Regions from separate parts of the Cytobacillus sp. ABV4_503 genome, predicted to be linked through region 1. Evidence: riboswitches for the same ligand, from Rfam matches in the RefSeq annotation. Region 1 holds a riboswitch; each other region holds the start of a gene.

What was found. Region 1 has a riboswitch for thiamine pyrophosphate ahead of tenA (thiaminase II). Riboswitches for the same ligand answer to the same signal wherever they lie in the genome.
Region 2: another riboswitch for thiamine pyrophosphate. It lies ahead of ACXAD1_RS05090 (YkoF family thiamine/hydroxymethylpyrimidine-binding protein); the one in region 1 lies ahead of tenA (thiaminase II).
Region 3: another riboswitch for thiamine pyrophosphate. It lies ahead of ACXAD1_RS11065 (3-oxoacyl-ACP reductase); the one in region 1 lies ahead of tenA (thiaminase II).
Region 4: another riboswitch for thiamine pyrophosphate. It lies ahead of thiT (energy-coupled thiamine transporter ThiT); the one in region 1 lies ahead of tenA (thiaminase II).

Annotation. Positions count from the first base shown of each region.
Region 1 covers NZ_JBSWTH010000001.1:154,092-156,292, forward strand. The annotation lists gene thiW (energy coupling factor transporter S component ThiW) at 97-585, shown strand; TPP riboswitch at 745-846, shown strand; gene tenA (thiaminase II) at 906-1,595, shown strand; gene ACXAD1_RS00720 (DUF1287 domain-containing protein) at 1,616-2,201, opposite strand, start outside.
Region 2 covers NZ_JBSWTH010000001.1:983,439-985,639, reverse strand. The annotation lists gene ACXAD1_RS05095 (Cof-type HAD-IIB family hydrolase) at 1-299, opposite strand, end outside; TPP riboswitch at 529-630, shown strand; gene ACXAD1_RS05090 (YkoF family thiamine/hydroxymethylpyrimidine-binding protein) at 952-1,557, shown strand; gene ACXAD1_RS05085 (ECF transporter S component) at 1,559-2,155, shown strand; gene ACXAD1_RS05080 (ABC transporter ATP-binding protein) at 2,139-2,201, shown strand, end outside.
Region 3 covers NZ_JBSWTH010000001.1:2,197,515-2,199,715, reverse strand. The annotation lists gene ACXAD1_RS11075 (Cof-type HAD-IIB family hydrolase) at 1-529, shown strand, start outside; partial or broken gene ACXAD1_RS11070 (OsmC family protein) at 563-1,024, opposite strand; TPP riboswitch at 1,141-1,253, shown strand; gene ACXAD1_RS11065 (3-oxoacyl-ACP reductase) at 1,359-2,120, shown strand; gene thiM (hydroxyethylthiazole kinase) at 2,134-2,201, shown strand, end outside.
Region 4 covers NZ_JBSWTH010000001.1:2,166,934-2,169,134, forward strand. The annotation lists gene ACXAD1_RS10885 (hypothetical protein) at 1-202, opposite strand, end outside; gene thiT (energy-coupled thiamine transporter ThiT) at 305-904, opposite strand; TPP riboswitch at 970-1,072, opposite strand; gene ACXAD1_RS10895 (AAA family ATPase) at 1,339-2,201, shown strand, end outside.

The sequences.
Region 1 (2,201 bases):
TAAACCAAGCCAGGTCCTTATGGGAATCTGGCTTTTTTGTATACATACTTCTCATCCTGATAAGCAATCAGGCGGCCCTTTAGAAAGGAGGTTTAGATGAACAGAACCCGATTGTTAACTACGATGGCTTTATTTGTGGCAATTGGGACACTGGGTTCCCATTTGCTCTGGTTTCCGGCAGGCATAGCAAAGGCCTATCCGGTGCAGCATGCGGTGAATGTATTGGCAGCGGTGACGCTTGGACCCCTGCCTGCAGCAGCTGTGGCATTTATGATTGGCCTGCTTCGTAATTTGCTTGGATTCGGGACGCTGCTTGCGTTTCCAGGAGGCATGATCGGTGCGTTTTTGGCAGGTGTGCTTTATTTGAAGTTCGGCCGGAAAATATGGGCTGCTGTAGGAGAAGTGGTAGGTACCGGCTTAATTGGTGCATTGTTTGCAGTACCTTTTGCAAAGGTTCTCATGGGGAGCTCAGCTGGGGCATTCTTCTTTGTGCCGCCATTCCTGGTCAGCAGCATTGCCGGTGCGTCCATAGGCTGGATGGTTTTGGCAAAGGTTAAAGAGAAGAACTTGGTTCAGAATATGTGATGATTTTGGGCTGGCGAAGCTAGTTGAGTAAGCAGATAAGCGGAGTGCAGCATAGCAATCTGACTTTATGAGCGATTTTTAAGAGTTATGGGCGAAATCCAAAATTTATGAGCGAAAAACGTCAAGTTAGAAAATCGGTAAAAAACAATTAGAATGTTAGAAAACTGCTAGGGGCGCTACGGCTGAGATAAGGAGCTTTTCCTTTGTCCCTTGGAACCTGATCTGGATAATGCCAGCGCAGGGAAGCAGTGAGGACCTCGTTATATATCCTCATGCTTTTTCCCCGGCAGCTTCTGTAATGAATAAGGAGGCTATTTTTTATGACTTTTTCAGAGATTCTGCGCAAAGAAAATGAAGATTTGTTTCAGCTGATATTTGAGCACCCGTTTGTCCAGGGTATCGGGAGAGGGGACGTGCCGAAAGAGGCGCTGGCCCATTACATTAAAGCGGACTTTGAGTATCTGAATGCGTTCATGCATATTTATGGGATTGCCATTTCAAAGTCTGCAGAGCGTAAGGATATTTCTTATTTTAATCAGCAAATAGAATTTGTATTGAACAGCGAAGTACATCCCCACCATAATTTTTGCCAGCAGATTGGGGTGGATTACGAAGCATTGCAGGGCTATCCGCTCCCTCCAACAGCTGATCATTATGTTAAGCATATGATGTATCATGCCCACACAGGCGGCATGGGTGAGATCCTTGCTGCATTATTGCCTTGTCCATGGACTTATTGGGAGATTGGGCTTGAACTCATGAAGCAATATGAGCCAGATGAGAACCATCCGTTTTATCCATGGATCTCTTTTTATGCAAATTTAAGGGTCGAAGCTGTGACCATGAATATGAGGAACCGTTTGGATGAGCTTGCTGATGCGGCATCACCGGAAGAAAGGCAGCGAATGAAGGATGCTTTCCGAAAAAGCTGCCAGCTGGAGCTTGGCTTCTGGGAGATGGCTTATACCTGCGAAGAGTGGCCGGCGGGCAATCCTGCAGCAGTCAGATAAGAAAAACGCCTGCATCTGCTTTATGGCAGTGCAGGCGTTTTTTCAAAATCCCATCTGTAATGAGCGGTAATGGGAGTCTTAAAAGAAGATAGTTTTACTTCTGCTGCAAATGGTGTGGAGTTATGTATAACATATGGAATGCCATCTTTCGTCCGTTTGTCAGATATGATTGCCACATGGTTGAATTTAGGAGAAAGGAAAACCACAATGTCACCCGGCTGCCATTGCTGAAGGTTCTTACCATCTCCTGGATTCAGTTCAGTTGTTAATGACTTTGCGAAGCGGCTAAAGAAGACATTCTGGTTTGGCACCCTTCTAAAATCAATGTTCGGATCAGGCTTGCCCTGCACTCTTGAATACAAGTCCGTATTCTCGGCGATATCCTGATCAATAAGATCCTTTAAGGTTACATCAGCCCCCTGGAATCCCCTCCAAATCACATCTGTACAGACACCTTCGCCATCGGGCGGATAGCCTCCCGCATAGTAGGCACTTTTATATGGCGTGCGCTGGTCTACTTCTTTTCTGGCTGTCAGGACCATATCTAGCGGATCGGCAATGCCGTTTAGATTTGAATCGGCCTGTGAATATTCAGAAGGCACTGCT
Region 2 (2,201 bases), 830 kb from region 1:
GTAAAGCCTTCAAGCAGGCGCACGATTTCATACGTTTCATCTTCCTGTATCCTTTTTACATATATCGGCTTTTCCTGAGAAGCTGCAATATAAGCCCCCCTGTGTGTGACCAGTAAAGAATTGATTTTCAATGCTTTGGCCGCTTTTTTCGCGGATGGAAAACTTCTAGATGTGACAAGTGTTACATAAATTCCTTTTTGCTGCACATATTCAATGGCTTCTTTTGTTGATTTATGAAGTCTTCCATTTGATTGGAGTAGTGTTCCGTCAATATTTAAAGCAAGCATTCTGTATATCATCCAATTTGCCCCCCTCTTCTCGGTGTAAAATTGTCCTATTACACTTTTATGAAGGGAAGGATTGGAATAGAACATGACATGGACAATGCAGAAATTTTTTATAGCTTTTCTGTGTTAGTGAAGGCGTTTGTCTGTTTTCATAGATCAAATGATTTAAAGAATTATAAATTAGTCATTTACAATTTGGATGCTCCGTATTAAGATGGAGTCAATAAAAACTGCATATCTTATTTTGCACTAGGGGAGCTTTTTGGCTGAGAAGAACAATCCGTTCTGACTCTTATCACCCGATCTGGATAATACCAGCGTGGGGAAGTGCAGGTGAACGGCTATCATTTCTAGTGTATTGATATCATTCAACTGCATTTCCTTATGGGAATGCAGTTTTTTATTTTCATTAGGCTCTTTTCGTGTAAATTGTTGTTTTTCGCTTATTAATATTGTCCGTTGATTTCCGCTCCAGGCTGCTCGCTTTCCGCGGGGCGGGCGGTGAGCCTCCTCGACGCTGCGCGTCTGCGGGGTCTCACCTGTCCCGCTACTCCCGCAGGAGTCTCGCACCTTCCGCTACAATCAACTCAGTAAATCATATACAAAAAGCAACAAACCTTGCGAAAATAGCCTTTCATGAAAACTAAACTAGGAGGATGGAAAGATGCAGGAAAATTTTCTATGCGGAACAAGTGAGATTACAGGGTGCAGGTTTTCGATTTATCCAATGACTGACAGGTTTGTGGATGTTATTTTATCTGCTCTAAAAGAAGTGGATACAAGCAAGGTATGGATGGAAACAGATGATGTGAGCACTTGTGTGCGCGGCAGATCCATTCATGTTTTTGATGTGGTCAAAGCTATTTATCTTGAAGCTGCTAAGCATGGTGATCATGTGGTATTTAACGGCACATTTTCAAATGGCTGCCCTGGGGATACTGCCGGAGATGCTTATCTTGCTGAAAATGAAGAGAAGGCGAATGAAAATAAATCTGCTGGAATCAGCCAGGAAGTCGCTGTACAGTTCGCACTGTATCCGATGGGGATTCCTTCATACATGAACGTCATTATGGAGCAGGTCGAGCTCGCAAAGGATCAGGGAACATTTACTGAAGGTGTCCATTATGCTTCAAGATTAGATGGAGATGCACATGCTGTTTTTAAAACGCTGGAAGATGCATTCCAAAGCTGTAAGAAAAGCGATTCTACTCATATTGTCATGACAGTGAATATGTCTGCGAACAGTCCTTCCAAGAAGGGGGCTGTGTAATATGCTCGAAAAATGGAAACTTCGTGAGGTCATTGTCCTGTCTGTACTCGCTGTTGTGTTTGCAGTTGTATACCTGGTGTTCATGCAATTTGGGAACGTGTTATATGGGATGTTTGGCTTAATCGGCTATGATCTGATTTTTGGCATTTGGTTTATTGTTTCAATCATCGCAGCGTACATAATCAGAAAACCCGGAGCCGCCTTTTTATCGGAAACCGTCGCTGCAGCCATTGAGGTCATGATTGGCAATGCAGTAGGCCCTCGCCTGATTCTTTCAGGCATGATACAGGGGATTGGAGCAGAGGCGGTGTTTGCGGCAACAAAATGGAACAACTACCGGACATGGGTTTTAATTGCTGCCGGCATGGGCTCTTCTGTTACAAGCTTTATTTGGGGCTATTTCATTTCAGGCTATGCAGCCCTCTCACCCGGTTATGTAGCTGCCATGTTTTTCGTGAGACTGATTAGCGGCGCTTTGCTTGCCGGATTGCTGGGGAAATGGCTCAGTGAGAGTCTTGCAAAAACTGGTGCATTAAACAGCTTTCCTATAGGAAAAGAGCTGAAAAGGGGAAAATCGGAAAATGGCATTACAGTATAGCCAGCCTCTATTAATAACAGAACAGCTGTCCTTCCGTCATGAAGAT
Region 3 (2,201 bases), 2.0 Mb from region 1:
CGGCAGTGAAATATTTGGCCCTGGTGGAGAATTAATCACAAGGACTCCTGTTGATTCTAAAGTAATGGAATGGATGTGGAATTTATCCCAGTCACATAAGACCAAATTCTGGGCAACCAGCTGCGAACAAGTTTGGATGAATGAAATGCCAGAAAATATTCATGACCATGAATGGCTTAAATTTGGATTTGATATATCAGATGATGAGATCAGGGAACTCATTCATAAAGAGCTTCGAACAAAAGGGGACCTGGAAATTACAAATTCCAGCTTAACTAATATTGAGGTAAATGCTCTGGGCATCAATAAAGCCAGAGGTATCCAGAAGGTAACTGAGATTCTTGGCATTTCGATGGAAAATGTAATGGCAATGGGAGACAGCTTAAATGATATTGCCATGATAGAGGAATCTGGCTGGGGAGTAGCAATGGGAAATGCCCAGGATATTGTGAAAGAAACAGCCAATGCTGTTACGGGAACTAATGATGACGCTGGTGTTGCAAAAGCAATCCGAAAGTGGGCTCTCTAAGATTAAAAACCGGCTAACATGCCGGTTTTTGGTTTATTTGGATGCTCTTTTGGCAATTAGAATGGTTTCTTCCAGTGCTATTTCCACATTTCCTTTAATCGCCCTGGAAATCATACAGGATGCTTCAGCTTTTTGCGCCAGCTTTCGCGCAAGTGAATGATCCTTTTCTGTCGCATCAGCTTTTAACAAGATAAGGGGGCGATGAATAATTTTCCTATACGTAATCACTCCTTTGGTTACATCCACAATTCCAATTGATTCCATCGTAAGGTCTTCTTTTTCGAGTTTGCTTCGTTCCATCATGGCTGCCAGGGTAATGATATAACAAGTTGCTGCAGCCCCAAGCAGCATTTCATCCGGATTTGTTCCGATTCAGGGACCTTCCATTTCTGGGGGAATGGAAACCTTTGTTTTCAGCCCTCCAGTCTCAATTTCTCCAACATCATTACGAAGTCCAGGCCAATGTGCTTTTAAATGGAATTGGTGTTCAGCCATTCTTTGATTCCTCCAAGTTATGTATTTCTATTTAAACCTTAAAGAGGAACAGGCAGAATTGCAAGACTTTACAGATTTAACGTTTCAGGCTAAGATGAAATCAGCCAACTTAATAGTTTTACTGCTAGGGGTGCCCGATGCTCGCGGGCTGAGAAAGAAACCGGACTGTTTTTTACCCTTCGGACCTGATCTGGATCATACCAGCGTAGGAAAGTAGTAATTGCGGGGAACGATGTTTTTTCTCTTAGATTATTCAGCCAGGTCCAATTTCGGATCTGGTTTTTATTTTGTTCTCAAAAACAAATGAATTGGCTATCAATAAGGAGGATTTTCTATGAATCTTAACGATCAGATTGTCATTATTACAGGCAGCAGCAGAGGGCTGGGCAAAGAAACAGCAAAAGCATTCGCGAGGGAAGGGGCGAGAGTTGTCATTAACTATTTCCATAGCGAGGAAAAAGCACATGCTCTACAGAAGGAAATTGGCGAAAAAGCCATTGCCATTCGTGCTGATATCCGGGACAGAGGTCAAGTGAAATCAATGTTTCAAAAGGCGAAGGAACACTTTGGAGGCCCCATTACAACCATAGTCAATAATGCACTGGTGAACTTTCAATTTGACCCTATTTCAAAAAAAGATGCAGAAACAATTAAATGGGACGATTACAAAAACCAGCTCGAAGGTGCAATTCTTGGGGCTTTAAACACAGTCCAGGCTGGTCTGGAAGATATGAAAAAACAGGAGTTTGGCAGGATAATCTCGGTTGGGACCAATCTATTCCAGAATCCAGTTGTACCCTACCATGACTATACGACCAGCAAAGCTGCTCTATTAGGCTTCACCAGGAATATGGCGAATGAGCTGGGCCAATATGGGATTACTGCGAATATGGTATCAGGCGGTTTGTTAAGAACGACAGACGCCAGTGCTTCGACATCCGAGGAAGTCTTTGAAATTATCGAAAACTCAACTCCATTAAAAAAAGTCACAGATCCTGCAGAAGTGGCTGATGCAATAGTCTTCTTCGCTTCTCCCTGGGCAAGGGCGGTTACAGGACAGAATTTGGTTGTGGATGGCGGACTAGTTATGAATTAAAGGAGGAATTAATGTGAACATTCAGGAGATTAGCAGCCTATTGGAAAAACTAAGAGATACAAATCCTCTGGTACATAATAT
Region 4 (2,201 bases), 2.0 Mb from region 1:
TTAACGGCATTTGATCGTACAGTGTAATAATTTGTCCTCCCTCATCTTCCTCATGGATGGCTAAATAGTTATACAAATTTTCACATTGATTTTTGTTGAGAATCGACTGGGTAGTGAAACTTTTAACCTTTTGGATCTCAAAGGCACTGGTTTCTGCATCAAAGACACCTGTTATGATGTTACCCTGCAATGTGTTTGACAAACAATCACTCCCCTTTTTGAGTAATATACCCATTTTTCATAAGGAGTTTCCTAAGATATGAAAAAAACCTCTTTGAAATATATTCAAAGAGGCAGATTATAATCAGGAAGCATGTTTTTGCGATTGAATAATTTCATCTGATTTTCTCATGATTAATCCAGGTGCCGAAGAAATAATTAATGCTGCTAAAATGGAACAAAGAATAGCAGCACCAAGCATTGTTGCGCCATTTGCCATGAAGGAGAATAATACAGGCGACATCCCTTCTGGCGCATAGCTTCCAAAGAAAAATACACCTGCTATGAAATGCCAGAAATACCTGGCAAGGCTTCCGGCAAACACAGCTAAAACTATCCAGCCCAATGCTTTGTTCTTGTTTCCCCTGTGCAGCTGATTTTGAATTGGCCGGAAAAACAAACCGGCAAAACCAATACAGGCAAATGCGACAAAGTACTCAATAAATGCCTGAAGCGGAGTGGCGATCCAGGCATCTCCCATGGAAATCTGCAAAATTCCCCATAAGAGGCCTGCGATGAAGCTTACCTTAAAACCCCACCTGAAAGCCAAAATAAAGATCGGAATCATCGCGGCGGAAATGGAAATAGACGGTGACAGCTTGATTGATGGCAGAAAATCCAGAATGATGGCAAATGCTGCAAAAAATGAAGCTTCAATCATCGCAGTTAAGCTTAATTTTTTCATAAAAAAATCCCCCTTTAATCGTTGACGATACCCCAAGGGAGAACAAGCAGGCAGAAAATCTCCTTCCGCCTTTTATTCCACATTCCTGCGCTAGCATTATCTAACAGGTTCAAAGGGTCAGAACAGCGAACTATTCACTCTCAGCAAAATGCTCCCCTTGTGGCACGTTATTGAATTATCCGATTTTAGTATATATGAAATGAAACATTGTGAAAAGGATTCTTTGAAAAAACTTTTTTAATTTATATGCCAGGTTTTCACCCTGCTTGTCACATTTTTTTCACATATTTATGCCATCTGATAGCTGTTGTAGCACACTTTCTTATAAACTATACTATTTTTCCATAATTTACAACGTTTAAAAAAAGTAAAACCCTGTTATTAACAATACTATTTCCTTATAATGTAGGTATGTTCAATGAGGAGGGAAATAGTTGAAATCACGTCTAAAGAAGCCTTCGACGATTGTTTCTATTGCATTGGTGATCACGGTGATTTTGGCGGCGGTTATTTGGACCGTACAAGCAGGAAATAAGGATGTGACAGTTCCGTTTTCTTCTGTGGAAAAAATTATTGCCTCCCAGGATGGAAAGACTGTTGCAGTACAGGAATACAAAAATGGGAAACTGCTGATCACAGCCCCTGATGGCGAGTACATCTCCCATGTGCCTCCCAACAGTGAGATGGTTGATAAATTAGTAGAAACCTATAATATACAATATACGTTCGCAACCACAGGACCTTATACCCCTTGGATTCTGGGCGGTGTAGTCCTTTTGTTTATAGCCATTGGCATTTACCTGTTTAAGTCAGGAAAAGGCGGAATGGGTGCTACAAATACCATGAAACAAAGTGTATCTAAGCCAAAGGCCCTTCCTTCCATTTCACTGGAAGATGTTGGCGGAATTCAGGAAGAAATGAAAGAGGAAATCATGCAGACTCTTTCTATATTAAAAGAACCTGAGCGCTCTCTGAAAATGGGGATTAAGCCGCCGAAGGGAATTCTATTATACGGGCCTCCTGGAACAGGAAAAACATTGCTGGCTCAGGCAATCGCTAAAGAACTTGGAGCCACTTTTTTCTCAACCAGCGGTTCCGGTTTTAATGAGTTGTTCGTTGGTGTGGGAGCTTCCCGAGTAAGAAACCTTTTCCAAAATGCAAGAAAGCATTCTCCTGCCGTCGTCTTCATTGACGAAGTAGATGCATTGGCAGGCAGAAGAAAGCAGCATGGCGGAGAAGAAAGCGAAAAGACGTTAACTGAGCTGCTAGTCCAGCTGGACGGCGGCCATTCCAATGA